DNA from 3 places in the Blautia sp. MCC283 genome. Region 2 is predicted to be linked to each of the others. Evidence: predicted binding sites of a transcription regulator. Region 2 holds the regulator's gene; each other region holds the start of a gene.

Region 1 (10,349 bases), on a different contig from region 2:
TGTATGTGAAATATGCAGAGTCCCGTCGCTGGAAAACCGAGATGCTCAGCCTTAATGAGAACGGTATCGGCGGCTTCAAGGAAGTTACTTTCATGATCAAAGGTGAGGGTGCGTATTCCAGACTGAAATACGAAAGCGGTGTACACCGCGTACAGCGAGTACCGGAGACAGAATCCGGCGGAAGAATTCATACTTCCACCTGTACTGTGGCCATCATGCCTGAAGCAGAAGAGATTGATTTCCATCTGGATCTCAATGAATGTAAATTCGATGTGTTCCGTGCTTCCGGAAACGGTGGTCAGTGTGTCAATACTACAGACTCCGCGGTACGTCTTACCCATATCCCTACAGGAATCGTAATTTCCTGCCAGGATGAAAAATCTCAGCTCAAAAACAAGGACAAGGCACTTCGCGTGCTCCGTTCCCGTCTGTATGAGATGGAACTTGCCAAGCAGCATGACGCTGAGGCAGAGGCAAGAAGAAGCCAGATCGGTACCGGTGACCGTTCCGAGAAGATCCGTACCTACAACTTCCCGCAGGGACGTGTGACGGACCACAGGATCAAACTGACCCTTCATCGCCTTGAGAATATCCTTAACGGAGATCTGGATGAGATCATCGACAGCCTGATCGCGGCAGACCAGGCAGTGAAGCTGACCAAGCTCAATGAACAGGAGTAATCGTTAATTACAGAGATAGAGTTCAAAAAACTATAATAAATCAGGAGGAAACGAAACATGAAAAAGACAGCACTGGTAATCATGGCAGCCGGAATTGGCAGCCGTTTTGGAAAAGGAATCAAGCAGCTTGCACCGGTAGGACCGAAGGGTGAGATCATTATGGACTATTCTATCCATGATGCACTGGAGGCAGGATTCAACAAGGTTGTATTTATTATCCGTAAAGACCTTGAGGATGAGTTCAAAAGAGTGATCGGAGACCGTATCTCCAAGATTACAGAGGTTGCTTATGCATTCCAGGAGATCGATGATCTTCCGGGAGATTTCCGGAAACCGGCAGACCGTACCAAGCCATGGGGAACCGGACATGCCGTACTGGCAGCAAAGAAAGTCCTTTCCGAGCCATTCGCTGTTATCAATGCAGATGACTACTATGGAAAAGAGGCCTACGTAAAAGTTCACGACTATCTGGTACAGGATCATCCGCAGGATGGCCCGATGCACATCTGCATGGCAGGTTTCCGCCTTGGAAATACATTAAGCGACAACGGAAGCGTTACAAGAGGTGTGTGCCATATTGAGGACGGCAAGCTTGTCGGCGTTACAGAGACACATAACATCTTCAAGACAGCAGACGGCGCAGAGACAAGAAATGACGATGGTACAGCAGAAGCGCTGGATACCAAGAGCCTTGTTTCCATGAATATGTGGGGACTGACACCGGAATTTATGGAAATCCTTGAGAAAGGTTTCATTGAGTTCCTTGGTGGGATCAAAGAGGGAGACATCAAGAAAGAGTATCTTCTTCCAGAGCTTATCGACCAGCTGATCCATTCCGGGAAAGCAGCAGTTGACGTTCTTGAGACAAAGGACGAGTGGTTTGGTGTTACTTATCAGGAAGATAAGGCATCTGTACAGGCTGCATTCAAAAAACTTACAGATGACGGCGTTTATCCGGAAGGACTGTATCAGTAATAAAGGAGAGCATTATGGGTAAATATTTCGGAACAGATGGTTTTCGTGGTGAAGCAAATGTAAAACTTACAGCAGATCATGCATTTCGTGTGGGACGTTATCTTGGCTGGTATTACGGCAGAGATCACAAGGCGAAGATCGTGATCGGCAAGGATACAAGAAGAAGCAGTTACATGTTTGAGTATGCCCTTGCGGCAGGACTTACCGCATCCGGAGCAGACGCCTATCTGCTTCATGTAACCACAACTCCAAGTGTATCCTATGTGGTACGTACAGAAGATTTTGACTGCGGTATCATGATTTCCGCAAGCCATAATCCGTTTAACGATAATGGAATCAAAGTCCTCAATGAGAACGGACAGAAGATTTCCGCAGATATTGAAGCACGTATCGAGGCTTATCTGGATGGAGAGATCGAAGAACTTCCGCTGGCAACCGGAGAAGATATCGGCTGTACGGTTGATTTTGCATCTGGAAGAAACCGTTATATCGGACATCTGATCTCTATTCCATGCCACGATTTCAAGAATATCAAGGTGGGACTGGACTGCTCCAACGGAAGTTCATCTGCCATTGCCAAGAGTGTTTTTGACGCACTCCGTGCAAAAACTTATGTGATCAATAATGAGCCGAACGGAACGAATATTAACCGTGGATGTGGCTCCACACATATTGAAGTTCTGAGACAGTTTGTGATCGACAAAGGTCTGGATATCGGTTTTGCTTATGATGGCGATGCAGACCGCTGTATTGCTGTAGACCACCGCGGAAATATCATTGACGGTGACAAGATCATGTATGTCTGCGGCAAATATTTAAGAGAAAAAGGACAGCTGAACGGAAATACGGTTGTAACAACTGTTATGTCAAACCTTGGTCTTTACAAATCTCTGGAGCGGGAAGGCATCGACTACGAGCAGACTGCAGTTGGTGACAAATACGTTGCCGAGAACATGATGGAAAACAATTACAGTATCGGCGGTGAGCAGTCCGGACATATTATCTTCAGCCGTTATTCTGCTACCGGTGACGGAATCCTTACTTCTCTTATGATCATGGAGGCATGCGTGGATCAGAAAGCCACACTTTGCGACCTTGCCAAGGAGATGAAGGTTTATCCGCAGCTTCTCCGCAATGTGCGTGTTTCCGATAAGAAAACCGCCCTGGAGAACGAGAAGGTAAAAGCAGCCATTGAGGCCGCAGCGGAGGCACTTGGCGATGATGGCCGTATCCTGGTACGTGAAAGCGGTACAGAGCCGTTGATCCGTGTTATGGTAGAGGCGGGAACGGATGAACTCTGCCACCAGTATGTAGACAGTGTTGTTGATGTAATGGAAGCCGAAGGGCTTGTTGTAGAATAAGGAATTCCATGAAAAATACAAAGACCGTATTGATTCTTGCAGCCGTTACAGGAGCTTTGCTTCTGGGCGGCTGCGGCAGTGAAAAAACAAAAACATATGAGCAGGCGGGTAAAGATCTTTCTCAGGGAAGCTACAAGTATGCCCTGGAGGAGTATCAGAGTTCTATCCAGAACGGGGTAAAACTGGCACAGTCCTACCGTGGGGCGGGGATTGCAAGCCTGCGTCTTGGCAAATATGAGGATGCGGTGAATAATTTTACAGAGGCATTGGGCTGTGACCGGGTAAGTAAAAGCCTGCGCAGGGATATTTTGTCTTACCGTGCCACCGCAGAGCTGAAAGCTGGAAATTATGAGGACGCCATGGCAGACTGCCAGACATTAGGAGAAGATTTTTCCATGGATGCCAGCAGTTATTTCCTTACCGGAAAAGTTGCCCTTGCTATGGATTCCTACGAGGAAGCGGCATCGAACTTTAAGCAGGCCTATGGAGAGGACTCCACCTATGATATGGCGATCCAGATCTATGAAGCGTATCTGGATAAAGATATGGAAGCAGACGGAACCAGATATCTGGAGGCTGCCCTTTCTTCTGAGGCCAAGGACGCGCAGGATCACTGTGACAGAGGCCGCGTTTACTATTATATGGAAGATTACAGCAATGCAAAAAAAGAGCTCCTGGAAGCAACCAAGAAGGATAATACGGAAGCTCTTCTTCTCCTGGGAATGGTATATCTGGCTCAGGATGATGTGGAAAATGCCCAGGCAATGTATAAACAGTATATTTCCGCAGTGGGAGATTCCGCCAAGGGATATAACGGCCTGGCACTGTGTGATATCCGGAATGGGGATTATGATTCTGCTCTTGATAACATTACAAAAGGTCTCCCGACTGCTACCACAGACGAGATGCAGAGCCTTCTGTTCAACGAGATCGTAGCCTATGAGAAAAAACTGGATTTTGCCACCGCACTGACCAAGGCACAGGAATATGTTGATATGTTCCCGGAAGATTCCGCTGCCAAAAAAGAGCTGGCTTTCCTGAAAACCAGAACGTCTTCGGAGGGCTGATATGGAATATTTTGAGGAAATACAGGACCGGGTCATCCTGATCGGGGTTCAGGCAAATCTGGGGGATGACATGGAAGAATCCCTGGATGAGCTTGGAGAGCTTGCGGCTACAGCAGGTGCATACGTTGCTGGCAGGATCATCCAGAACCGCGAGGCAATACATCCTGGCACCTATATCGGAAAAGGCAAGATCGAGGAGGTAAAAGGCCTTCTCTATGCCCTGAATGCCAACGGTGTGATCTGTGACGATGAGCTTTCTCCTGCTCAGATGAACAATCTGGAGCGGGAACTGGAATGCAAGGTTATGGACCGTACCTTGCTGATTCTTGACATTTTTGCGAAGCGTGCCGTGACAAGCGAAGGTAAGATCCAGGTAGAGCTTGCACAGCTCCGTTACCGTTCTGCACGTCTTGTGGGACTTCGTTCTTCTCTCTCAAGGCTTGGAGGAGGAATCGGTACCAGAGGTCCCGGTGAGAAGAAACTGGAGACAGACCGCCGTCTGATCCGAAACCGGATCTCCGCACTGAAGCAGGAACTTTCCCAGGTGGAAAAGCACAGGGAACTGCTCCGTTCCAGAAGAGCGGCAGGAAATCTGAAGACTGCGGCTATTGTCGGCTACACCAATGCGGGAAAATCCACGCTTCTGAATACACTGACCGGTGCGTCGGTGCTTTCGGAGGATAAGCTTTTTGCCACGCTGGACCCGACCACACGTCTTCTGACACTGGATGACGGACAGCAGCTTCTTCTTACGGATACTGTAGGATTTATCCGGAAGCTTCCCCACAATCTGGTAGAAGCCTTCAAGAGTACCCTGGAAGAAGCCAAATATGCGGACTACATCATTCATGTGGTAGATGAGTCCAATCCCCAGGCGGAGATGCAGATGCATATCGTATATGAGACCCTGAAAGAGCTGGGCGCCCTTGGGAAAAAGACGATCACACTTTTTAACAAGCAGGACCGTGTTTCCGGGGAAAGTCTCCGGGATCTCCGTGCAGATCATACGCTGAAGATTTCCGCACGGACAGGAGAAGGACTTGAAGAATTTAAGGAACTGCTCTCTGAGATCCTTGCAGAAGGCCAGATTTATATGGAGCGGCTTTTTCCGTATTCGGAGGCCGGTCAGATCCAGCTGATCCGTGAGTATGGACAGCTTCTTTCGGAAGAGTATACAGAAGGCGGAATTGCTGTAAAAGCAAGGGTTCCGCGGGAAATCTATCCGAAAGTTACATAATGTTAAAAAAACTACTCAGTACCATATATAGTACCGTGAACAAAATGGACACTATATATGGTGCTTTTTGTGTTGACGCAAAGGAGTGTGTCTGATACAATAAGCCTACAGCGCTTTGAACATAGATCGTGAAACGGGGTATGTTCATGGGCAGGTAAGTGAGGCGGAATAAGAGAGTCCGCTTTATAAATACATGCATGAGGGAGGCATTTTCTTATGTTTCAGGTAGTAAAAAGAGACGGTGAATTAGACGAATTTAAAATGGGGAAGATCACCGCAGCCATTGATAAGGCGTTTGATGCCAAGGGCAAGAATTACAGTCCGGATATGATCGACCTTCTGGGACTTCGTGTTACTGCGGATTTTCAGAATAAGATCGAGAACAACCGGATCTCTGTGGAGGATATCCAGGACAGTGTGGAGAACGTACTGATCCAGGCAGGATATTCCGATGTTGCCAAGGCGTATATCCTTTATCGCAAGCAGCGTGAGAAGATCCGCAATATGAAATCTACCATCCTTGACTATAAAGAAATCGTAAACAGCTATGTAAAGGTTGAGGACTGGCGTGTAAAAGAGAACTCAACAGTAACCTATTCTGTAGGAGGACTGATCTTAAGCAACTCCGGAGCTGTTACTGCCAATTACTGGCTGTCTGAGATCTATGACAATGAGATCGCGGAGGCACACAGAAATGCGGATATCCATATCCACGATCTGTCCATGCTGACCGGATACTGTGCAGGATGGTCCCTGAAACAGCTGATCCGTGAGGGCCTTGGCGGAATCGAGGGTAAGATCACTTCCGCACCGGCCAAGCATTTAAGCGTGCTCTGTAACCAGATGGTAAATTTCCTGGGTATCATGCAGAATGAGTGGGCAGGCGCACAGGCATTTTCATCCTTTGATACCTATCTGGCTCCTTTTGTAAAGGTGGACAACCTTTCTTATCCGGAAGTGAAGAAATGCATTGAGTCTTTTGTATATGGGGTGAACACACCGAGCCGCTGGGGAACCCAGGCACCGTTTTCCAATATTACACTGGACTGGACTGTTCCGGATGACCTTGCAGAACTTCCTGCCATCGTAGGCGGCAAGGATATGGACTTCAAGTATAAAGACTGCAAGAAAGAGATGGATATGGTCAATAAGGCATTTATCGAGACCATGATCGAGGGAGATGCCAACGGACGTGGATTCCAGTATCCGATCCCGACTTATTCCATCACAAAGGAATTTGACTGGTCTGATACCGAGAATAACAGACTTCTCTTTGAGATGACTTCCAAGTACGGTACTCCGTATTTTTCCAACTACATCAACAGTGATATGAAACCGAGCGACATCCGCAGCATGTGCTGCCGTCTCCGCCTGGATCTCCGTGAGCTCCGCAAAAAGAGCGGCGGTTTCTTCGGTTCCGGTGAGAGTACAGGTTCTGTAGGTGTTGTAACTATCAATATGCCACGTATCGCATATCTTTCCAGAACACCGAAGGAATTTTATCAGCGCCTGGATCACATGATGGATATCTCCGCGAGATCTCTTCACATCAAGAGAGATGTGATCAGCAGACTTCTGGATGAGGGACTGTATCCGTATACCAAGAGATATCTTGGAAGTTTTGAGAATCATTTTTCCACCATCGGTCTTGTGGGAATGAACGAAGCGGGCTTAAATGCATGCTGGCTGAAAAAAGACATGACAGATCCGGAGACCCAGAAGTTTACGAAAGAGGTTCTGGAGCATATGAGAAACCGTCTTTCTGACTATCAGGAGCAGTATCCGGGAGAGCTTTTCAATCTGGAGGCAACACCGGCGGAATCCACCGCATACCGCCTTGCCAAACACGACAGAAGCCGTTATCCGGATATCAAGACAGCAGGAAAAGAGGGCGATACTCCGTATTACACAAACAGCTCCCATCTGCCGGTTGATTATACCGCTGATATTTTTGACGCACTGGATATTCAGGATGATCTGCAGACTTTGTATACATCCGGAACTGTATTCCACGCATTCCTGGGAGAGAAACTTCCGGACTGGAAGGCAGCAGCGTCTCTGGTACGTAAGATCGCAGAGAATTATCGCCTGCCGTATTACACCATTTCTCCGACCTATTCCGTATGTCAGGAGCATGGCTACATCAGCGGAGAGCATTTCACCTGTCCGAAATGTGGAAAGAAGGCTGAAGTTTACAGCCGTATCACCGGCTACTACCGTCCGGTACAGAACTGGAATGATGGTAAGACACAGGAGTACAAGAACCGTACCCTCTATGATATTACCCACTCCCAGTTGAAAAAGGTACACACCAGCATGATGACCATGAAAGGCGACGAGGTTGAGATCCAGCCGGTGGCATCGCACAAATATCTCTTCACGACCAGCACCTGTCCAAACTGCCGTATGGCAAAGAAAATGCTGGAAGGTGAGGAACTGGAGATCATCGATGCCGAGCAGAATCCCGAACTTGTTAAGCAGTACGGGATCCGTCAGGCGCCTACACTTGTGATCACTGACGGAGCGCAGGTTAAGAAGTATGTGAATGCTTCTAATATACAGAAGTATGTGGATGAAGAACTGGATTGAGCTCTTTCAAAATAACTGCAAGTAAAAAATGTATAGCTGGACGCATGTCTGTTGGATGTGCGTTCGGCTTTTTTATATGTTATTTTTGTTTTTGGGAAAGGTGGTTGACATTTCTTGTCGGGATGGTATACTTATATCTGAAATTTAGCGATTAAAAGCGTTGCGCTTTAACGCATGAATGTGTATATATCGCTGTGATACAGCGTGGGGAGATACGGGAATTGTTTCCCGGCGGAAATTTGCGAGGGGGAAAGCACTCAGAGTTGCGAAGCCCGTTTTTCCCCCTCGCGCTCCCCCTTTCTGGGCACGCATTTTGAGGCGTACGTTGTGGAATGTGCTACGTTATTGGTAGGGCGATGTACTCCAGGGTGTCGAAGCCGTCAGGCTGAGCCGATGGATGAGGGCGGACGGGAAAGCGGCCCGCGTAGCGGGCCTGTTCCCTGTTTTTTGCTCAAATCGATAAAAATAAACCGCGGGTTATAGCGTAGTGCATTCATCTATATCGGCATAGCCTACAATATCCAACACCGTAAAATCCATCGCCCCGCCAGCAAAGCAACACATTCCACAACGCAGAACAGCGGCGTGGCCGGGAGGGGTGGAGCGCGAGGAGGGGAGTATGGCCTTCGCAACTATGAATGCTTCCCCTCCTCGCACCTGCCGCATGCAAAATGCTCCCGCCGGAAGGAGATACACCTGCCGCATGCGAAATGCTCCCGCTGGAAGGCGATATACCTGCCGCATGCGAAATGCTCCCGCCGGAAGGCGATATATCTGTCGCATGCAAAATGCTCCCCTGGAAAGGAAACCCGCCACATGCGAAATGCCCCACCCCGGGAGGGGATTCACTTCCCACAAATTTCATGCTAAAATAAACAAGAAAATAACAAAAGAATAATAAGAAAAGAGGAAAATATTATTATGGTAAAACAGAACATCGTCTTCGTAGAAAACACCCCAGGGAGTCTTCAGAAAGTTACAAAGATTCTTGCAGAGAATCAGATCGACATCTACGGCTTCGGCTGCTTCGACGCACCGGAATTCGCAAACTTCCGTATGGTATGCGATGATCCGGAAAAAGCAGATCAGATCATGGCTGAAAACGGATACATGACCCGTATCACTCAGGCCATCCTGGTGGATCTTCAGGATGAGATCGGCGGCCTGGACAAACTTTTAAGTGTCATGGGCGACAGCAACGTAAACCTTCACTACATCTACACCTTCTTCCACAGAGGCCTGAAAGTCCCGGTAGCGATCATGCACTGTGAGGATCTTCTTGTTGCAGAGAGTGTTCTCCGTAACAATGGCTTCAAGGTTCTGAACCGCCTGGTAGATCCGGATGGAGCGGAAGAAGCGTAAACATAAAAAGGACGAACAGGAATGAAGTATCGTATTTTTATTGTAGAAGATGACGAAACAATCGCGAATCTTCTGAAAAAACATCTCAGTTCCTGGGGATATGAAGTTTTTCTGGCTGAGGATTTTTCCAATGTACTGCAGGAATTTGCGGGGAAAGATCCTCAGCTTGTTCTTCTGGATCTGAAACTTCCCTTTTATAACGGCTTCCACTGGTGTGAGGAAATCCGAAAAGTTTCCCAGGTGCCGGTGATCTTTATCTCCTCCGCAGCCGACAATATGAACATGGTCATGGCCATGAGCCGTGGAGCAGATGATTTTATCGCCAAGCCTTTTGACATGGATGTACTGGTAGCCAAGATCCAGGCAATCCTCCGCAGGACCTATTCCTTTGGAAATCCGGGCAATGTACTGGAACATAAGGGAGCAGTGCTCAACCTTTCCGGGGCTACGCTGACCTGGAACGGGGTGGAGCTGGAACTGACCAGAAATGAACTGCGTATCCTGGAGTTGCTTTTTTCCCAGGCAGGCAGACCGGTATCCAGAGATGCCATTATGACGAAACTGTGGGAAAGTGACAGTTTTGTGGACGACAACACCCTGACCGTAAACATTACACGCCTTCGTAAAAAACTGGAGGCAGCAGGCCTTGTGGATTTTATTATCACGCGAAAAGGTTTGGGCTACATGGTGTGAGGTTTTTATGGAATTATTACGCGCATATTTGAAACAGACAAAAATTTTTCTCATTGCCTTTGTTTTTGCGGTGGCTGCATCGGCAGCAGTGGTCTGCCTGTACCAGCTTCCCGCTGAGGCAGTGATCTATATGGCAGTTCTGTGGCTTGGAGCAGGAGCTGCCGCTTTTTTATATGGGTATGTCCGCTACCGGCAGAAGGCTCAGACGCTCTGCCTGGTGGAAAAAGCTCCGGAGATCAATCTGGATCGTCTGGACGAGACCACCGATGAGGTGGAACTTCTTTACCGGGAGATCATCCGCAAGCTGGACGGCATGCGGATGGAGGTGGAGACAGACCGGCATCGTTCCCTGGAAGAGATGACGGATTACTATACCATGTGGGCA
Region 2 (10,349 bases):
TTTTTTCGGAATGATGCGTTAAATCTATGTAAAATTCGTCGTAAAACAGGGACTCCTGTGGTATAATAAGAATATTCAAAAAATTCGAGGAAGGACGATGCAGATGTTAAAAAACTGGAACCCGGAACAGATTCCGGAAAAAGAGGATATCAAAGTGCGTTTAAGTGCTGCAAGAACCAGATTATATGAGCTGCAGATGGCTCTAAAGGAGCATAAGATTCCGGTGATCGTGTTGTTTGAAGGCTGGGGAGCTTCCGGAAAAGGCAGTACCATAAGTAAAGTGATCAAGAATATCGATCCCCGTTTTTTTAAAGTCGCAACTATGTCAGCGCCTACAGAAGAGGACCTTCGGAAACCATTTCTTTACCGGTATTTTAAGGAGATCCCGGAAGCCGGTAAATTTACATTCCTGGATTCCGGATGGATGGATCAGACCTGCCGGGAGCGCATGGACAAAAAACTGAAAGGGGATGATTATGTAAAACGGGTTGACAGCATCCGCAGATTTGAACGGCAGCTGACGGATAACGGATACGTACTTCTGAAATTCTTTATGCAGATCGACCGGAAAGATCAGGAGAAACGTATGGGCATCCTTCTGGAAAGCAAAGATACCCGATGGAGAGTGAATGAATACGATCTCTGGCAGAATGATCACTACAAGAAATGCAGAAAAGTTTTTGACCAGTATATGCAGGATACCAACACTTCTTCTGCTCCGTGGTATATCGTAGATGCCAGTGACCGGAAATGGGCGGAATTACAGGTACTGGAAACCATGATCAGCAACATCGAGGTTGCCATGGAGAACAGCAAACATGCTGTGCCGATTCTCCAGAATGTTTTTCCTCTGGTGGAGATGCCGAAATTAAGCGAGATCCCTCTGGATGGAAAAGAAGTGGGAGACGAAGAGTACAAGGCAGAGCTTAAAGAACTCCAGGCGAAGCTCGGAAGCCTGCATAATCGGCTCTACCGCAAAAGAGTGCCGGTGATCATCACCTATGAAGGCTGGGATGCTGCCGGAAAAGGCGGAAATATCAAGAGGATCACGGAAGCTCTTGATCCCCGTGGTTTTGAGGTACATCCCATCGCCAGCCCGGAACCTCATGAAAAAGCCCGTCATTATCTGTGGCGTTTCTGGACAAGGTTGCCTAAAGATGGACACATTGCCATATTTGACCGGACCTGGTATGGAAGAGTGATGGTGGAAAGACTGGAAGGTTTTTGCAGTGAGAACGACTGGAGACGTGCATACAATGAGATCAATGAATTCGAGAAGGAACTTTCCGACTGGGGTGCTGTGATCGTGAAATTCTGGGTCCACATTGATAAAGATACCCAGCTTGCAAGATTTAATGACCGCCAGAACAATCCGGAAAAACAGTGGAAGATCACAGATGAGGACTGGAGAAACCGTGAAAAATGGGATCAGTATGAAACCGCAGTGGATGAAATGCTGCAAAAGACCAGTACTGTTTATGCGCCATGGCATATCCTGGAATCGGTAGACAAAAAATATGCAAGGCTGAAAGCACTTCGGATCGTGATCGAAGAAATTGAGAAAGCGCTGAAATAACAGAAAACAGAAGTTGCCTGTGAATGCCCGTTTTATGCGGGTATAGACATGGAATCAACATAAAAAAATGCGGCAGGGTAACGGACATTATTTTATAAAAAGTTTTATAAAAGAGTGCCGGTGTATATTCTGCCGCAATGATTTTGTTATGGGTTACATAGTCAATGCAGATGGTTTTATCTGTCTGGTATAGCGTTTTGGTTAATTCCTGAGATAATTCCGCATACTGCGAAGGGCATGTTTTTCCAGGCGGCTGACCTGGGCCTGGGAGATCCCGATCTCATCGGCAACTTCCATCTGGGTTTTTCCTTCGTAGAAGCGGAGATCAATAATGTGTCGTTCCCGTTCTCCCAGCCGGTTCATGGCGTCCCGGAGAGAAATATCTTCCACCCAGTTTTCCTCCCGGTTCTTTTTGTCGCTGATCTGATCCATGACATAGAGAGTATCTCCTCCTTCGGAATACACCGGCTCAAAAAGGCTCACCGGGCTCTGGATCGCATCCATGGCATAGACGATCATTTCCTTGTCAATGCCGATCTCATCAGCGATCTCCGCGATGGTAGGCTCTTTGAGATGCTGCCGCATATAGTTTTCCCTGGTGTAGATGGTTTTGTAGGCGATATCCCGCAGAGAGCGGCTGACCCGTATGCTGTTGTTATCCCGGAGATATCTTCGGATCTCACCGACGATCATAGGAACTGCATAGGTAGAAAACTTTACCTGAAGGGTGGTATCAAAATTATCGATTGCTTTGATCAGGCCGATACAGCCGATCTGAAAAAGGTCATCTGGATTTTCACTGCTGTTCTGAAAACGGCGGATCACGCTTAAAACAAGCCGCAGATTGCCTTTGATGTACAATTCTCTGGCTTCTTCATCGCCAGCTTTGATTCTTTTGAAGAGCTCCTCCTTTTCTTCCTGGTTGAGAACAGGAAGCGTTGAGGTATTTACTCCGCAGATTTCAACTTTATTCAGTGCCATCTTAGAATCCTCCTTGTCTTGTCAGTACATTAAGATGATTCTCAGAGGGCGGTTGAAATATACTTTTCCGGGGAAAATATAAAAAATAAAGGGCCTTGACAAATGTAGTCGGTTCAGTCTCCTCCCAGCCGTTTTTCATCACGGAAATCAACAAGGATGATATCTTCACCAATCTGGCGGATGCAGTCCCAGGGGATGATGCATTCACTTTCTCTTGAAAAACACCAGCAGAATTTCCCGGGTTCCGGCATGATCAGGGCTTTCAGCCGGGCGGTTTCACAGCAGAATTCCACATCAAGAGGACAGCCAAGGCTGCGGCAGGTATGGATATTGATCACTTCTTTTTGTTTCAGATCACAGATGCGCATAAATTCATCACCTGGTATGATTTTATGGAAAATCTGTAAAATTTATGCAAGTCCGATTATTGACACATTATATGCATTTATTTTATAATAAAAACAAATTTAGTAATGATTTACTGATCCGGAAAGGGGGAGAGTTCCGTGAGATGTCCGTTCTGTAACCAGGATAATACAAGAGTTGTAGATTCCAGACCTGTAGAGGATACTAATTCCATCCGCCGCCGCCGTCTCTGTGATGCCTGCGGAAAGCGTTTTACAACTTATGAGAAGGTGGAAACGATTCCACTGACTGTGATCAAGAAGGATCAGAACCGGGAAAGTTATAAACGTTCCAAGATCCAGGATGGTGTTCTTCGTGCCTGCTATAAGCGCCCTATTCCCATTGAGAGAGTGGAAGAGATGATCGATTCCATAGAAGGAGATATTTTCCGGTCAGAAGACCGTGAGATCAGCAGTACCAAGATCGGAGAGATCGTTATGGAGCATCTGAAGGATCTGGATGCGGTGGCATATGTACGCTTTGCGTCTGTGTACAGAGAGTTTAAAGATGTCAGTACCTTTATGGATGAGCTGAAGAAACTGATCAACTGAAAACTCATAATAACATATAAAAAAACAGGGACCGCATGGGGAAAATTCCTCTGCGGTCCCTGTTATAATTTATGTTAATGATTCAGGAAACTTAAATTAAACAATACCCTGAGCTTTCATAGCGTCAACAACTTTTTCGAAGCCGGCGATGTTTGCACCTACAACATAGTTGTCTTCCATACCGTAACGTTTAGCAGCGTCATCAGCTTTGTGGAAGATGTCGATCATGATGTTGTGAAGTTTCTCATCAACCTCTTCTCTTGTCCAGGAAAGTCTCATGGAGTTCTGGCTCATCTCCAGTGCGGATGTGGCAACACCGCCAGCGTTTGCGGCTTTACCAGGCATGAAGAGAACACCGTTCTCCTGAAGGTATGTTGTTGCATCAAGAGTAGTAGGCATGTTAGCACCCTCAACGACATATTTGCAGCCGTTTGCAACCAGTGTTTTAGCTCCGTCAAGACCAAGCTCGTTCTGAGTAGCACATGGAAGATAGATATCACATTTGATGTTCCAGATGCCAAGTCCCTCTGTGTAAGTAGCACCCTCAACACGGTCAGCGTACTCTTTGATACGTCCACGTTTAACTTCTTTGATGTCTTTTACAACGTCAAGGTTGATTCCATTCGGATCGTAGATATATCCGTTGGAGTCGTTCATTGCAACAACTTTGGCACCAAGCTGAGTAGCTTTCTCAACAGCGTAAATAGCTACGTTACCAGAACCTGTTACAACAATTGTTTTTCCTGCTACGGAGTCGTTGTGTGCTTTTGCGATCTCGTTGAGCATGTATACAACACCGTAACCAGTAGCCTCTGTACGGATCAGTGAACCGCCGAAGGAGAGGCCTTTACCTGTGAGGACACCCTCATAGAGACCACGGATTCTCTTGTACTGTCCGAAGAGATATCCAATCTCACGTCCGCCGACACCGATATCACCAGCCGGAACATCTGTATCTGCGCCGATATATTTGCAAAGTTCTGTCATAAAGCTCTGGCAGAATGCCATAACCTCTCTGTCAGATTTACCCTTAGGATCGAAGTTGGAGCCACCTTTTCCACCGCCGATCGGAAGGCCTGTAAGAGAGTTTTTAAAGGTCTGCTCAAAACCAAGGAATTTCAGGATACCCTGATTTACAGAAGGATGGAATCTTAAGCCGCCTTTGTATGGTCCGATGGCGCTGTTGAACTGAACACGATATCCCTTGTTAACCTGTACAGTTCCGTTATCATCGATCCACGGTACTTTGAAGGAGATGATCCTCTCTGGCTCTACAAGACGCTCAAGGATGGAAAGTTTACGATACTCTTCCTCATTTTTGTCAATTACGACTTTAAGGGAATCGAGAACTTCCTTAACTGCCTGATGGAATTCTGGCTCGCCAGGATTCTGTGCTACAACTCTTTCATAAACTTCTTCTGTGTAAGACATTGTTGTTTCCTCCTCATCACGTATTAAATTGTGTTTGAAAACTAAATTCGAGTGCTATTATACATTAACCTGCTAAAAAAGGGAAGTGCTAAATTAAAATTTTTAAAATTTTTATTTCTTGCGTTGAAAGCACAAATGTGAGAAGATATAGAAATAGATATTTTTTGACTATGAAAATAAAATGGTTAAATAATAGTGAAAATGAGAAGAGGAGTGGTTTTTATGAGAACATTCGGGAAATCATCAAAGCTTGATAATGTATTGTATGACGTGCGTGGACCGGTTGTGGATGAGGCTGCCAGAATGGAAGAAGATGGGATGGAGATCCTGAAGCTGAATATCGGTAACCCGTATCCGTTTGGATTTTCCGCACCGCAGGAAGTGATCCTGGATATGCTTAGTAATGTACGTACTTCACAGGGATATTCCGATTCCAAGGGTATTTTTTCCGCAAGAAAGGCAATCATGCAGTATGCCCAGCTTCGCGGGATCCCGGGAGTTACCATCAATGATATTTATACAGGAAATGGTGTCAGTGAGCTGATCAATCTCTGTATGCAGGCACTTCTGGATAACGGGGATGAGATCCTGATCCCGGCTCCGGATTATCCCCTGTGGACGGCAACTGCCACACTGGCAGGAGGAAATGTAGTCCACTATATCTGTGATGAGCAGTCTGACTGGTATCCGGATATCGAGGATATCAAGAGTAAGATCACACCAAGGACCAAAGCGATCGTTATCATCAATCCAAATAACCCGACAGGTGCCGTATATCCGAAGGAGATCCTGGAGCAGATCGCGGACATTGCAAGAGAGCATGAGCTGATCATCTTTTCCGATGAGATCTATGACCGCCTTGTTATGGATGGATACAAACATACTTCCATCGCTTCTCTTGCACCGGATGTATTCTGCGTGACATTTTCAGGACTGTCAAAGTCTCATATGATCGCAGGTTTCCGTATCGGATGGATGATCTTAAGCGGAGCCAAGAACAAGGCCAAAGGTTATATAGAGGGAATCAACATGCTTTCTTCCATGCGCCTTTGCTCCAATGTTCCGGCACAGTCGATTGTACAGACTGCACTGGGCGGATATCAGAGTGTCAATGAGTATATCCAGCCAGGCGGACGTGTTTACGAGCAGAGAGATTTTATCTATAAGGCTCTGAATGATATTCCGGGAATTTCCGCTGTAAAGCCGCGTGCGGCATTTTACATATTCCCGAAGATCGATACCGAGAAATTCAATATCTATAATGATGAGCAGTTTGCCCTGGATTTCCTTCATGACAAGCAGGTTCTCATCGTTCCGGGTAAAGGCTTTAACTGGAACCAGCCGGATCATTTCCGTATTGTTTATCTGCCGGATATCCGTCAGCTGGATAAGGCAATGAAGAAGATGAAAGAGTTCTTTGCTACATATAAGCAGGTCTGATCACCAATACAAATATTTTCGGCATAGACCAAAACGGAAAAAAATGCTATAATCATATCTGAAATATCCCGGTCATCAGGGCCGGGATATATGAAATAAGACCAGAATTGCTTGAGAGGGGAATGAGGAGGGACCGTTATCGGACAGCAATAAAACAGAAATCGAAAGGGGAAATAACGGATGAGCAAATTCAACATGAAAGTGACACCTGAGATTGAGAAACTTACGCAGATCTGTCGTGAGAATGATAAACTGGATCTGTCTTTATATGGCAAGTACGATGTCAAGCGAGGTTTGCGTGACCTGAATGGAAAGGGTGTCCTTGCGGGACTTACCCAGATTTCCAATGTCCAGGCAACCAAGATCGTGGATGGGAAAGAGGTTCCCTGTGCAGGTAAGCTTTCTTACCGGGGATATGATATCAAGGATCTGACAAAAGGCTTCATCAATGACCGGCGTTTTGGTTTTGAGGAAGTAACCTATCTGCTTCTTTTCGGAAAACTTCCGAATCAGGAAGAACTGAATGAATTTTCCGGGATTCTTGCGAATCAGCGCCAGCTGCCGCGGAATTTTGTAAGGGATATCATTATGAAGGCGCCATCCAGAGATATTATGAATGCTCTGTCAAGAAGTGTGCTGACACTTTATTCCTACGACAAAGATCCGGATAATATTGAACTGGAGAATGTGCTCCGTCAGTGTATCAATCTGATCAGTGTTTTCCCGTTGTTATCTGTTTATGCATATCAGGCCTATAATCATTATGAGAAAGGTAAGAGCCTTTATATCCATCAGCCGAAGAAGGAACTTTCCACAGCAGAAAATATCCTGCGCCTTTTAAGACCGGATAAGAAATATACGGCACTGGAGGCGGAGATTCTGGATATTGCTCTGATCCTTCATATGGAGCATGGCGGCGGTAACAACTCTACCTTTACTACACATGTGGTTTCTTCTTCCGGAACCGATACGTATTCCGCAATTGCGGCAGCCCTGGGTTCTCTGAAAGGCCCGAAACACGGTGGCGCCAACATCAAAGTTGTAAAAATGTTCAATGATATGCGTAAGCATGTGCATGATTACAGTGATGAAGAGGAAGTCAGTGTTTACCTTAAGAAACTTCTTCACAAGGAGGCCTTTGATAAACGTGGGCTGATCTATGGTATGGGACATGCGATCTATTCTGTTTCCGATCCACGTGCAGAAGTATTTAAGGGGTATGTGGAGCAGCTTGCAAGAGAAAAAGGCAGAATGAAGGATTATCAGCTGTATGCTACGGTAGAGCGCCTTGCGCCAAAGGTTATTGCAGAGGAGCGTAAGATCTATAAAGGTGTCAGTGCCAATGTGGACTTTTACAGTGGATTTGTTTACAGTATGCTGGATCTGCCCCTGGAACTCTACACACCGATGTTTGCCATTGCACGTATTGTAGGCTGGAGTGCACATCGTATGGAAGAGCTTATCAATGTGGATAAAATTATCCGTCCTGCATATAAGAATGTTCTTCCGGAAGCAGAGTATATTCCTCTTGGTGAGCGATAGGAAAGGCAATGGAAAATGACAGAATATAATGAGACAGCACTGGTACTGGAAGGCGGTGGAAACAGAGGTGTTTTTACTGCAGGAGTACTGGATTACCTGATGGAACAGAAAGTGGAATTCCCATATGTAGTGGGAGTATCAGCGGGCGCCTGCAATGCCATTGATTATGTATCCGGGCAGGTAGGGCGTACCAGAAGATGTATGATCGTGGAAAATAAGGAATACCGTTATATCAGTCTGAAAAATATTCTGGATAAGAAAAGTCTGTTTGACATGGATATGATCTTTGACAGGTATCCCAATGAGATTTTCCCATTTGATTTTGACGAGTACTTTAAATCGGATATTGAATGTGAGATGGTTGTGACGAACTGTCTTACAGGAGAAGCAGAGTATCTGTCCGAAAAGCAGGACAGACAGAGACTTATGGATATCTGCAGAGCGTCCAGCAGCATTCCGGGAATGAGCCCGATGGTAACGATAGACGGGCAGCTGTATCTGGATGGAGGGGCGGCAGATTCCATACCTCTTATCCATGCCATGAAAAAAGGCCACCGGAAAAATGTGGTCATTCTTACCAGAAATCAGGAATACCGTAAGAAAAAACCAGGTAAAAGCAAAGCCGTATATGTGGCTGCTTTTAAGAAGTATCCGAATCTTTTAAATACATTGCTCAACCGTTATCAGGTGTATAATAAGACCCTGGAACTGATTGAAAAATGGGAAAAAGAAGGTCATATTTTTGTGATCCGACCGGAAATCGAGACCGTTTCCCGTACGGAACAGAATGCGGAAGCATTAAGCGGATTTTACAAGCATGGGTATGAAGTAATGAAAGACCGTCTGGGTGAACTTTATGATTACCTGGAAAAAGAAAACTGAGGTGGAATAGATGTTCAGAAGTTTTTTTCCGGATGAATATCTGGATTCTGCGTATGTAATTGACTATGAGAAGCTTTACAGAGAAGGATACAGAGGGCTTCTTTTTGATATTGATAATACCATTGTCCCGCACGGCGCACCGGCAGATGAACGGGCAAGGAAACTGTTTGAAAAGCTGAGGGGGATCGGGTTTCGATACTGTTTTGTATCCAACAACCAGAAACCCCGCGTAGAGCCTTTTGCCAAGGCCGTAGAGGGAAATTTTATAGAAAATGCCCATAAACCGGCTGTGAAGAATTACAAAAAAGCCTGTCAGGTGATCCAGACAGAACCTGACCGGACAATTTTTGTGGGGGATCAGCTGTTTACGGATATTTACGGAGCGAAGCGGGCGGGGATCCGTACGATTCTTGTAAAACCGATTCATCCAAAAGAGGAAATTCAGATTGTGCTGAAACGCTATCTGGAAAAAATAGTACTATATTTTTACCAAAAAGAGGAGGGGAAGAATTCATGAACCATATTGTAATTATCGGCTTTATGGGTTCAGGAAAGACACGAGTTGGAAAGAGGCTGGCGAAGGACCTGGGACTTCCGTTTATTGACGTGGACAGACTGATCGTGAAGAAAATGAACATGTCGGTAAAGGAGGTATTTGAACGCTTTGGAGAGCCGTTTTATCGTGCACTGGAGACAATGGCAGTTAAAGAACTGTCTACAGATGGTGAGCGTAAGGTAATCTCTGTCAGCGCTGGACTGCCTCTGCAGGAGCAGAACCAGAAATATCTTCAGAATATGGGGACGATCATCTATCTGAAGGGATCTGCGGCAACACTGATCAAACGTCTGGAAGGAAGCAACAATCCAACACTGGAGGGAGCTGAGAACAAAGAGGACAAGATCAAGAAACTTCTCAAGCAGAGAGATCCTGTTTATGAGAAGTTTGCAGACATTAAAGTTGTCACAGGAGTGAAGCCTTTTGACGAACTGATTGCAGAAATTGAAGAAAAATTAAAGGCTTAAATAAAAAAACAGTTGAAAAATGACAAAAGGTATTATAGAATAATCCATAGCGAAAAAGAACCGCATATATTAAGGAGGAAATATTTATGATTTCAGCAGGTGATTTCAAAAATGGTATCACACTTGAAATTGATGGAAACGTATGTCAGATCGTTGAATTCCAGCATGTAAAACCAGGAAAAGGCGCAGCCTTTGTAAGAACAAAATACAAAAACATTATCACAGGATCTGTAGTGGAGAAATCTTTCCGTCCTACAGAGAAATTCCCGGCTGCACGTATCGAGCGTGTAGATATGCAGTATCTGTATCAGGATGGTGATTTATACTACTTTATGAATACAGAGACATATGATCAGGTTGGTCTTACAAAAGATCAGGTTGGCGATTCTCTGAAATTCGTTAAAGATAACGAAATGGTTAAGGTTTGCTCTCATAACGGCGAGGTATTCGCAATCGAGCCTCCTCTTTTCGTAGAGCTTGAGGTTATTGAGACAGAGCCAGGATTTGCAGGAAATACA
Region 3 (10,349 bases), on a different contig from region 2:
ATGAGACTCCGAAGGATGCAGATCATTCCAAGGGAACTCTGACCATGGCAACGAACGCAACATTCCAGCCATATGAATATTATGACGGAGATAATATCGTAGGTATCGACGTTGATATCGCACAGGCAATCTGTGATAAGCTTGGATACGATCTGAAGGTTGAGGATATGGAATTTGATGCCATCGTAAATGCAGTAAAATCCGGAAAAGCTGACTTTGGCGCAGCAGGAATGACTGTAACAGAGGATCGTAAGAAGAGCATTGATTTCACAGATCCATATACAACCGCAGAGCAGGTTATCATCGTACAGAAATAAATTAACTCAATAAATTGCTTGGCAGTTTACTGAGTTATGAGCAAGTAGCGAATGCGGATCGCGAATATCCGCTTGACGAAAAATTACAAAAATTACACGCAGGTTCCGGATATCCGGGGGACTTTTCCGGATTTCGGAACCTGTAGTTTTGGAAAGGGTGGAAATTTTGAGTCTTATTGAACAGTTTCAGTTTAATTTTCTGGACGACAGCCGGTGGCAGTTTATTGTATCTGGTCTGAAAAACACCATCATTATTACATTCTTTGCGGTGCTGCTTGGCGTTTTTCTGGGATTTCTGATTGCCATTGTCCGTTCCACACATGATAAGACGGGGAAACTTAAGATCCTTAATGTGATCTGCAGAGTTTACCTGACTGTGATCCGTGGAACACCAACCATGGTACAGCTGCTGATCGTTTACTATGTTATTTTTGCTACCGTAGATCCGGGTAAAGTGATCGTTGCCATCATTGCGTTTGGAATGAACTCCGCAGCATATGTGGCAGAGATCGTCCGTTCCGGTATCATGTCCATTGATCAGGGACAGTTTGAGGCAGGACGAAGCCTTGGACTTAACTATACACAGACTATGACCAAGATCATTCTTCCACAGGCCGTAAAGAATATCCTTCCGGCACTTGGAAATGAGATGATCGTACTTCTGAAGGAGACCTCCATCAGTGGTTATATCGGTCTTACAGATCTGACCCGTGGCGGAGATATCATCCGAAGCCAGACCTACAGTGCCCTGTTCCCGCTGCTTGCAGTAGCGGCAATTTATCTTGTGATCGTTTGTTTCCTTACATACCTTGTAGGAAGACTTGAGAGGAGGCTGAGAAACAATGAGCGTAAGTAATGAGGTACTTCTTGACGTGCAGGGACTTCAGAAGGCCTACGGCAGCAATCAGGTCCTTAACGGGATCACCACACAGATCCGTCGCGGTGAAGTAGTAGCCATCATCGGACCGTCCGGCTGTGGTAAATCCACATTTCTCCGTTCGCTGAATCTTCTTGAGGAGCCAACCGGGGGAAAAATCCTTTTTGAGGGAACTGATATCACAGATCCGAAGGTAGATATCAACCGTCACCGACAGAAGATCGGAATGGTATTCCAGCAGTTTAATCTCTTTCCGCATAAAACCGTAAAAGAGAATATCATGCTGGCACCGGTAACTTTGAAGCTGATGAGCAAAGAAGAAGCAGAGAAAAAAGCTCTGGAGCTTCTCAAGCGTGTCGGACTTCCGGACAAGGCAGATTCTTATCCGGACATGCTTTCCGGTGGACAGAAGCAGCGTATCGCCATTGCAAGATCCCTTGCCATGAACCCGGATGTGATGCTGTTTGATGAGCCTACATCCGCACTTGATCCGGAGATGGTCGGAGAGGTTCTGGAACTGATGAAGGAGCTTGCAAAATCCGGTATGACCATGGTTGTGGTAACTCATGAGATGGGATTTGCCCGCGAGGTTGCAACCAGAGTTCTTTTCATTGATGAGGGAAAGATCCAGGAGGAGAATTCCCCGAAGGAATTTTTTGCCAATCCAAAGAACAAGAGACTTCGTGAGTTCCTTTCAAAAACCTTATAAATTTCAATTACTGAAAACTGATATTTTCCATATCTGGTACAAAATTGCCGGAGGAAAATATCAGTTTTTTTCTGTATGACAGATTTTAAGATAAAAATGTGCTATAATGAACAATCAGAAAGAAAAGTGATAAAAGGGGAAATATGGAGTCTGATCAGTGAAAAGGACTTTTATAAAAAACAATGGAGAGGGAAAAAACTATGATTATTCGAAATGGAAATGTTTTTCAGGAAGACGGCAGTTACCGGAAGATGGATCTTTATGTGGAAAATGGCAGAATTGTTTCCAGTGAGGAGGAAGTATCTGATAAAGAAGAAATTGACGCTTCGGGCCTGAAGGTTTTGCCGGGACTTGTGGATATTCACAGCCATGGTGCTGTGGGACATGATTTTTCAGATGCAGATGCCACCGGCCTTAAAAAAATCCTCAAGTATGAGAAAGCACATGGAATTACTTCCTATTGTCCTACATCAATGACACTTCCGATGGAACAGCTGATCCGGATTTTTGCTTCCGCGACAGAAGTGGAGCAGGATGACAGCTGTGCCAGGATCGTGGGCCTGAACATGGAGGGACCGTTTTTGGATCCTGCGAAAAAGGGGGCACATGTAGAGGAATATATCCGCAAACCGGACATCAGATTTTTCCGGGAATGTCAGGAAGCTTCCGGCGGAATGATAAAGGTTGTGACTGTGGCTCCGAATATGGAAGGTGCAGAGGCGTTTATTGAAGCACTTAAAGATGATGTGGTGATTTCCATCGGCCATACAGGCGCGGATTACGACTGTGCGGCAAAAGCCATGGAAAAGGGTGCCCATCATGTAACTCATCTGTACAATGCCATGAATCCGCTTGGACACCGTGCGCCTGGTGTGATCGCGGCAGCGGCAGATGATCCGCTGTGTATGGCAGAAATGATCGGAGACGGGATTCATATTCATCCGGCTGTAGTAAGAAATACATTTCGGATGTTCGGGGAAGAACGGATCGTACTGATCAGCGATTCCATGATGGCAGCAGGAATGGAAAACGGTGTTTATGAGCTGGGCGGCCAGAAGGTTATCATGAACAACCGTAAAGCAGTTCTTGAGGATGGCACCATTGCCGGTTCCGCAACCAACCTCTATGAATGTATGCAGTGCGTGATCGCAATGGGCGTGCCGGAACATACAGCGATTTTTGCAGCTACCAGAAATCCTGCAAAGAGCATTGGCATCTATGGAGAGGTGGGTTCTCTTGTGCCTGGAAAACGTGCGGATATGGTACTTGCAGATGAGAAGCTGAATATCGTGAGAGTGATCTGATGAAGGTCTGAGTGAATCAGATAAAGAATGGCACAGAAACTGCAAAACTGTTGCCTGAAGTGAAAATGTCTGTCTGAATAAAATATGGCTCCGGTTCCCGGAAAGCGGAATGAGAATGTTCGCTTTATGCCGGGAACCGGAGCCTTGTTTTGGTTGTTTGGCGCTGGTGGCTGAGTTTATTCTTCAGCAGCGCCCTGTGCGGCTTTCATTTCGTTGTAACAGTATTTGATGATGGATTTTCTGGTTATGATTCCGATAAAGGCGCCCTGGTCATCCACAACCGGCACGAAGTTCTGATTGATGGCGCGATCCAGGAGATCTTCCATATTGGAATCTGCATGGACCGGTTTATAGGTGGCACGGCGTGGAATTGCCATGATGGGAACGCCTTCTGTTTCCTTGATATCGTGAATGTCGGCCCGACGCATGCCCCAGAGAAGGTCGCCTTCTGAGATGGTGCCGAGATATTTGCCATCCATGGTGAGGATGGGAATGCAGGAGTACTTGCGGTGCTCCATTTTTTCAAGGGTCTGGCGAAGGGTCTCATCTTCGAAGATGTAGGCGACTTCGCTTTTGGGAATCAGAAAAAACAGAATGTTCACGTTATTACCTCATTTCCGCAAAAATTATAAATAAATCTGCAAGATGTTTTAGAGAAGCTGAAGTCCGTGTGCCTCTGCAGCATCTGTGATTTCTTTTGGCCAGAGAGATACATGTACTTCTCCGATGTGCGCTTTACGCAGGAAGAACATACAGATTCTGGACTGTCCGATACCACCACCGATGGTGTACGGAAGCTCTTTGTTCAGGATGGCTTTCTGGAAAGGAAGCTCTCTTCTGTCATCGCAGCCTGCTTCTGTAAGCTGGCGGTCAAGCGCAACCTCGTCAACACGGATTCCCATGGAGGAAAGCTCAAGTGCAATGTCAAGTACCGGATAGTATACAAGGATATCACCGTTCAGTTCCCAGTCATCGTAGTCCGGGGCACGTCCGTCGTGGCGCTCTCCGTTTGTGAGGGTTTTTCCGACTTTCATAAGGAATACGGCACCTTTTTCACGGACGATCTTGTATTCACGTTCCTTTGGTGTGCAGTCCGGATACATGTCAAGAAGCTCCTGCGTTGTGATGAAGAAGATGTCTTTCGGAAGGATTTCTTCGATGTAGTCGTACTGTACAGCCATGTATTTCTCAGTTTTACGAAGGACACTGTAGATGGTGCGTACGGTCTCCTTGAGAGTTTCCATAGTGCGCTCTTCCTTGGAGATGATCTTTTCCCAGTCCCACTGGTCTACGTAAACAGAGTGGATATTGTCCAGATCTTCATCGCGGCGGATCGCTACCATATCTGTGTAGAGGCCTTCACCGTGAGAAAAACCATATTTTTTCAGAGCGTAGCGTTTCCATTTCGCAAGGGAGTGTACGATCTCGGCGTTGCTGCCTTCGATAGCCTTGATATCAAAGCTTACCGGGCGTTCTACACCGTTAAGGTTGTCATTAAGGCCGGATTCCGGTGCTACAAATGTTGGAGCGGATACTCGGAGAAGATTAAGCTTCTGGGAGAGTGTCTGCTGGAAGAAATCTTTTACTGTTTTGATCGCAATCTGTGTGTCATGGAGGTTGAGGTCTGCATGATAGGTTGCGGGGATTGTGATTGTGTTCATTATCGGCTCCTCCTGATGATTTTTGGGCTTATTGCTCTGTGGGGTATTATAGCAGAAAATGGCCAGGGTGGCAATATAAGGTGATGTGAAGTCCGGTCCCGGACCAGGGAAAAATACTGGGTATTGAGAGCGTGATATGATATACTGAATGTAAATTGTGAAGCGATCGCATTCAGGGACATACAGCAGGAAAGAATGCGAATGTCCGATTGATAAAAAGAAATGTGAATGTCCGTTTTAACGGACAGAATGGAGGGAGTTTATGGCAGGTGAGAAGTGTCAGGTTTGTGGCGGCAGGGTTGTAAATGGCAGGTGTTCGCTGTGCGGGATGCCTTACAGAAATGATGAAATACTCTACCATCTTAATGAACCCCGGGATGTACATTACAGGCATGCTTCCGCAAAAGTGCGGGATATGATGCGACAGTATGGACAAACTGTGGACAAAACAGCACAGCGCGGCGGCAGAGTGAACCGGAGTACAAATATGGGCCGGAATACGAATGCAGGCCAGAATATGAATACGGGCCGGAATATGAATACAGGCCGGAATGCAGGTGCGAACCGGAATCCAAACGGAAATCGAAATACAGGAAATGCAGCTGCAACTGTAAGGAAGACCGTACCGGCAGGTAACACCATGAATAAAACAACGGCAGACAGGAACCGTACAGAAGTTCCAAACCAGGGGAAAAAGCAGCAGAACGAAGGACGGAAAAGAAACAGTATAAGCTGGATCATATGGCTTATAGTGGCACTGGTTGCTTTGTTTCCCCAGTTATGGGATTTTATCGTAGAATGGATCAGAATGAATTTGTAAGAATATTTCCGCAGTGAGATCATGCGGTGCTAAGAGTCTGTATTTTCTTGTATACAGAAATACCCCTTTTCTTTTCCTCCCAGCTGTGGTATACTCATGCCTAGCACAATATATAGAAAAAAACCAAGATATAGAGAATAACAATACTATATATAGTATTCGGGAGAGATGAGTCATGTTATATGTGATTAAGAAAGACGGAACAAGAGAGGAGTTTAATCCTCAGAAAATCGTGGCTGCCGTAAATAAATCAGCAGAGCGTATCCTTTATACTTTTTCCGATGAGGAGAAGGATTTTATCTGCCGTTTTGCTCAGGAGCATGCGGATTCCCTTGGGAAAAATGAGATCGAGATCCAGGAGATGCACAACATCGTGGAGGGTGCACTGGAGCGGGTGAATCCTGCAGTTGCCAAGAGCTACCGCGATTACCGGAATTACAAGCTGGATTTCATCCACATGATGGATGACGTTTACACCAAGAGCCAGGCCATCCGCTACATCGGTGATAAGAGCAATGCCAATACAGACAGTGCGCTTGTTGCAACCAAGAGAAGCCTGATCTTTAATGAGCTGAACAAGGAGCTTTACCGGAAGTTCTTTATGAACCGTAATGAGCTTCAGGCATGTAAGGACGGTTATATTTATATTCATGATCAGTCTGCACGTCTGGATACTATGAACTGCTGTCTGTTTGATGTGGCAGCTGTTTTAAGCGGCGGTTTTGAGATGGGTAATGTCTGGTATAATGAGCCGAAGACTCTGGACACAGCCTTTGATGTTATGGGCGATATCATCCTCAGCACAGCGGCGCAGCAGTACGGTGGTTTTACCGTTCCGGAAGTTGATAAGATCCTGGCACCGTATGCGAAGAAGAGCTATGATAAATATATTTCCGAATTTCTGAAATACTCCGATGAGAGCTGGAGCGGCCGCGAGGAACGTGCGATCGAGTATGCCCTTGACAAAGTCCGCAGGGATTATGACCAGGGATGGCAGGGAATTGAGTATAAGCTGAATACGGTTGGTTCTTCCAGAGGCGATTATCCGTTTGTTACAGTAACACTTGGTCTTGGAACTGAGCAGTTTGAGAAGATGTGTACGGTTTCTCTCCTTGAAGTTCATCAGGGAGGCCAGGGAAAAGCCGGACATAAGAAACCGGTACTGTTTCCGAAGATCGTATTCCTCTATGACAAAGAGATCCACGGTCCTGGAAAGTGCTGTGAGGATATTTTTGAGGATGGTGTGGAGTGCTCCTCCAAGACCATGTATCCGGACTGGCTGTCCATGTCCGGAGCAGGCTATATTTCCAGCATGTACAAGAAATACAAAAAAGTCATCAGCCCGATGGGATGCCGTGCTTTTTTAAGTCCGTGGTATGAGCGTGGCGGCATGGAACCGGCAGATGAGAATGATACGCCTGTTTTTGTGGGCCGTTTTAACATCGGTGCGGTAAGCCTTCATCTTCCGATGATCCTTGCCAAGGCCAGGGCGGAGAGCAGAGATTTCTATGAAGTTCTGGATTTCTATCTGGAAATGATCCGTAATCTGCATATCCGTACGTATGAGTATCTGGGACAGATGCGTGCGTCTACCAATCCTCTTGCCTACTGTGAGGGTGGTTTCTACGGTGGACATCTGAAACCGAATGAAAAAATCGGCAAGATCCTGAAGCCGATGACAGCTTCCTTTGGTATTACAGCACTTAATGAGCTGCAGGAGCTTTACAATGGCAAATCCATTGCAGAGGATGGTGCCTTTGCTCTGGAAGTCCTGAAATATATCAATGACAAGGTAAATCAGTACAAGAAGGAAGATGGCTATCTTTACGCAATCTACGGAACACCGGCAGAGAGTCTCTGCGGCCTTCAGGTAGAACAGTTCCGTAAGATGTACGGAATCATTGAGGGTGTTTCTGACAGACCATATGTGAGCAACAGTTTCCACTGCCATGTAACCGAGGATGTAACCCCGATCGAGAAACAGGATCTGGAGGGTCGTTTCTGGGAGCTTTGCAATGGCGGTAAGATCCAGTATGTACGTTATCCGATCGGCTACAATAAAGAAGCCATCCGTACATTGATCCGTAGAGCCATGGATCTGGGGTATTATGAGGGCGTGAACCTTTCTCTCGCATACTGTGATGATTGTGGTCACGAGGAGCTGGAGATGGATGTGTGTCCGGTCTGCGGTTCCAGAAACCTGACGAAGATCGACCGTATGAACGGATATCTTTCCTACAGCCGTGTTCATGGAGATACCCGTCTGAATGAGGCGAAGATGGCGGAGATCGCTGAGCGAAAATCCATGTAAAATGGCCGGACAGATTGGCAGAGGAACCGTTCTCTGATGCGGAGCCAGGCAGTAAAGTATGGATTTTTGATGCCTGTCTGAACGGATACAGATTAAGACATAGATTATAAAAATACACAGATATGGCATTATGCGCTGTATCTGTGTTTTTTTGCGCCAGTTTTCCGGTATAAAAAATATCCCGCAGAGCTGCTGGCAGGATCAGCAGTTCTCTGCGGGATATTGTCATGGCAAAGTGGATATTTATATTTCACTTTATATTCTGTGTTTATAGATAATTATTTAATGATGGTTCCTGTTTTCTCACAGTATCCGTCTTTGGCGTGAGCCATATCGGTGATGATGGTACGGCGTCCGGTGCCTTTTTCAACGAAGGAAACACCTGCTTCTATCTTCGGAAGCATGGAGCCTGCAGCGAACTGATCGTCTGCAATGTATTTCTTCGCATCTTCTGTGGAGATGGTATCCAGATAAGATTCCTGATCGGTGTTGTGGTTAAGGCTTACCTTCTCAACACTTGTAAGGATCATCAGAGTATCTGCGTTCAGTTCCTCTGCAAGAAGTCCTGCTGCACGGTCCTTCTCGATGATAGCACTGGCACCGTTCAGCTGGGTACCCTGCTCAAGAACCGGGATTCCGCCACCGCCTGCTGCGATAACGATCTGCTCTGCCTGGGAAAGAACTTTCACGGTCTCGATCTCCACGATCTTCTGTGGCTTCGGTGCTGCAAGGATTCTTCTGTACTGTCCTTCCCCTACTTTTGTGACGAAGTTTCCTTTTTCTTCCTCGGCTTCTGCTTCTTCTGCATTCAGGACACGACCGATGATCTTCTCCGGTTCGGAAAATGCTTCATCATATGGATCAATGACAACCTGTGTGAGAATGGTGCTGACAGGTTTATAGATTCCTCTGGAAATAAGTTCCGCACGAATGGCGTTCTGAAGGTCATAGCCGATATAACCCTGGCTCATGGCAGAACATACGGACATTGGTGCAAATGTATAATCAGGATGTGCCTTGCCGAATTCATTCATTGCGGTGTGGATCATCCCTACCTGCGGACCGTTGCTGTGGGAGATTACCACGCGGGTTCCCTCTTCAACCAGGTCTGCGATTGCCTTGGCTGCAAGTCGGGCGGCTGTTTTCTGCTCAGGAAGTGTGGTACCAAGTGCTCGGTGGCCTAATGCAACTACTACAGTTTTTTCGCTCATAGGAAATACCTCATTTCTCTTTAAAATTGGTTACTGTTCAATAGTAACGAGTATTATATTTTATTATAAAAGACCTATGTTGGAAATGCAATAGAATTTTAGATGAATACGGTTTACAGATAGTTGTCAGGCCGTGAATTTTCAGACAAGGAAAAACCGCCTGATTCGGTCAGGCGGTTCATTTCCTACTATTTTTTGAGGGGGGAGATAGAGAGTGGTTTTTCATCTATCCAAGACCTATTATATAGAGGAAATATGTTTAAATTATGTCGGTAATCTAAAAGAAATCGAAAATTTATAAAGAAAGTTTAAACAAACTTTATAATTTTTATATCTGGTTGCACCTGATTGAGGAATGTGCTACATTGGAAGAGTCTTAAGTCCGTGTTCTGCGGAATATATTCACGCATCAGTTCGATGCAGAAATCCTATTTTTACTGATAAATATTGTTTTGCCGACGGTTATGCACCGTTTTTCCGGGGAGGGATGCCTTTGTCTGTGGAAAAGTAAGCTTCTGTTAAAAGTGAATGTGTAAAAGATAATGCCATAACAGGCAGAAATGGAGAATTGAAATGAAAAACAGAATATGGAAACAGATAAAGCAGATCACAGTTGCGGCTGCAGTGGCCGGAACTGTGCTGTTTGGAAGTGTTCAACCGGGAATGGCTGCGGATTCTGAACTTCAGTCGGGACAGGAATTGTCAGATGACCGGGAAAAGGAGGATGGATATGAGCACATGGAGGAGCTGGCATCCGGGGAAACAGTATGCAAAGAGAATGAAGCGCCGGAGGAAGAGAGTGAGAGCACACAGGAGAGAACGGAGACCGGAGGAGAAAATGTAGAAAGTGCTGCACTGCCTTTGGAAGGTGTTGAAGAGGAAGATATGGATATGGAGGAAGATATGTCCGAAGATACGGAAGACGCGGAAGAACCTGAGGAAATGCCGGAAGAAGAACCGGAGGAAATTTCGCCTTCTGCGGATGCAGACACAGAAAAAGCAGATATGACACTTTCTCTGACTTCAGAGACGGAAGAAATGAAAGCAGGGAAGACCATCCGCTACCGTGTGGACCTTGCTAATACCGGCGATGTGGATCTGATCGATATACAAATGACCAGCAGCTTTTCCTGCCCGAA

What was found. Region 2 encodes NrdR, which represses ribonucleotide reductase genes. Its sites were predicted from a motif close to CACAANATNTTGTG; they were not measured.
Region 1: GPK81_RS13330 (ribonucleoside triphosphate reductase) is a predicted target of NrdR. The motif match lies at 5,370-5,383, and genes of this name have one in related genera.
Region 3: nrdD (anaerobic ribonucleoside-triphosphate reductase) is a predicted target of NrdR. The motif match lies at 5,833-5,846, and genes of this name have one in related genera.

What each region holds. Positions count from the first base shown of each region.
Region 1 is NZ_WQQB01000045.1:148,490-158,838, reverse strand. It holds gene prfA (peptide chain release factor 1) at 1-680, shown strand, start outside; gene GPK81_RS13350 (nucleotidyltransferase family protein) at 738-1,655, shown strand; gene glmM (phosphoglucosamine mutase) at 1,670-3,016, shown strand; gene GPK81_RS13340 (tetratricopeptide repeat protein) at 3,025-4,083, shown strand; gene hflX (GTPase HflX) at 4,085-5,320, shown strand; gene GPK81_RS13330 (ribonucleoside triphosphate reductase) at 5,537-7,909, shown strand; gene GPK81_RS13325 (ACT domain-containing protein) at 8,831-9,271, shown strand; gene GPK81_RS13320 (response regulator transcription factor) at 9,293-9,964, shown strand; gene GPK81_RS13315 (sensor histidine kinase) at 9,972-10,349, shown strand, end outside.
Region 2 is NZ_WQQB01000015.1:63,886-74,234, reverse strand. It holds gene pap (polyphosphate:AMP phosphotransferase) at 104-1,576, shown strand; gene sigG (RNA polymerase sporulation sigma factor SigG) at 1,778-2,557, opposite strand; gene GPK81_RS04590 (YlmC/YmxH family sporulation protein) at 2,671-2,925, opposite strand; gene nrdR (transcriptional regulator NrdR) at 3,064-3,513, shown strand; gene gdhA (NADP-specific glutamate dehydrogenase) at 3,610-4,944, opposite strand; gene GPK81_RS04575 (aminotransferase class I/II-fold pyridoxal phosphate-dependent enzyme) at 5,167-6,384, shown strand; gene GPK81_RS04570 (citrate/2-methylcitrate synthase) at 6,565-7,926, shown strand; gene GPK81_RS04565 (patatin-like phospholipase family protein) at 7,942-8,808, shown strand; gene GPK81_RS04560 (YqeG family HAD IIIA-type phosphatase) at 8,819-9,325, shown strand; gene GPK81_RS04555 (shikimate kinase) at 9,322-9,831, shown strand; gene efp (elongation factor P) at 9,918-10,349, shown strand, end outside.
Region 3 is NZ_WQQB01000045.1:128,825-139,173, reverse strand. It holds gene GPK81_RS13270 (transporter substrate-binding domain-containing protein) at 1-317, shown strand, start outside; gene GPK81_RS13265 (amino acid ABC transporter permease) at 484-1,173, shown strand; gene GPK81_RS13260 (amino acid ABC transporter ATP-binding protein) at 1,160-1,903, shown strand; gene nagA (N-acetylglucosamine-6-phosphate deacetylase) at 2,104-3,207, shown strand; gene GPK81_RS13250 (CBS domain-containing protein) at 3,384-3,809, opposite strand; gene asnA (aspartate--ammonia ligase) at 3,858-4,868, opposite strand; gene GPK81_RS13240 (hypothetical protein) at 5,131-5,688, shown strand; gene nrdD (anaerobic ribonucleoside-triphosphate reductase) at 5,864-7,999, shown strand; gene arcC (carbamate kinase) at 8,278-9,210, opposite strand; gene GPK81_RS13225 (COG1470 family protein) at 9,784-10,349, shown strand, end outside.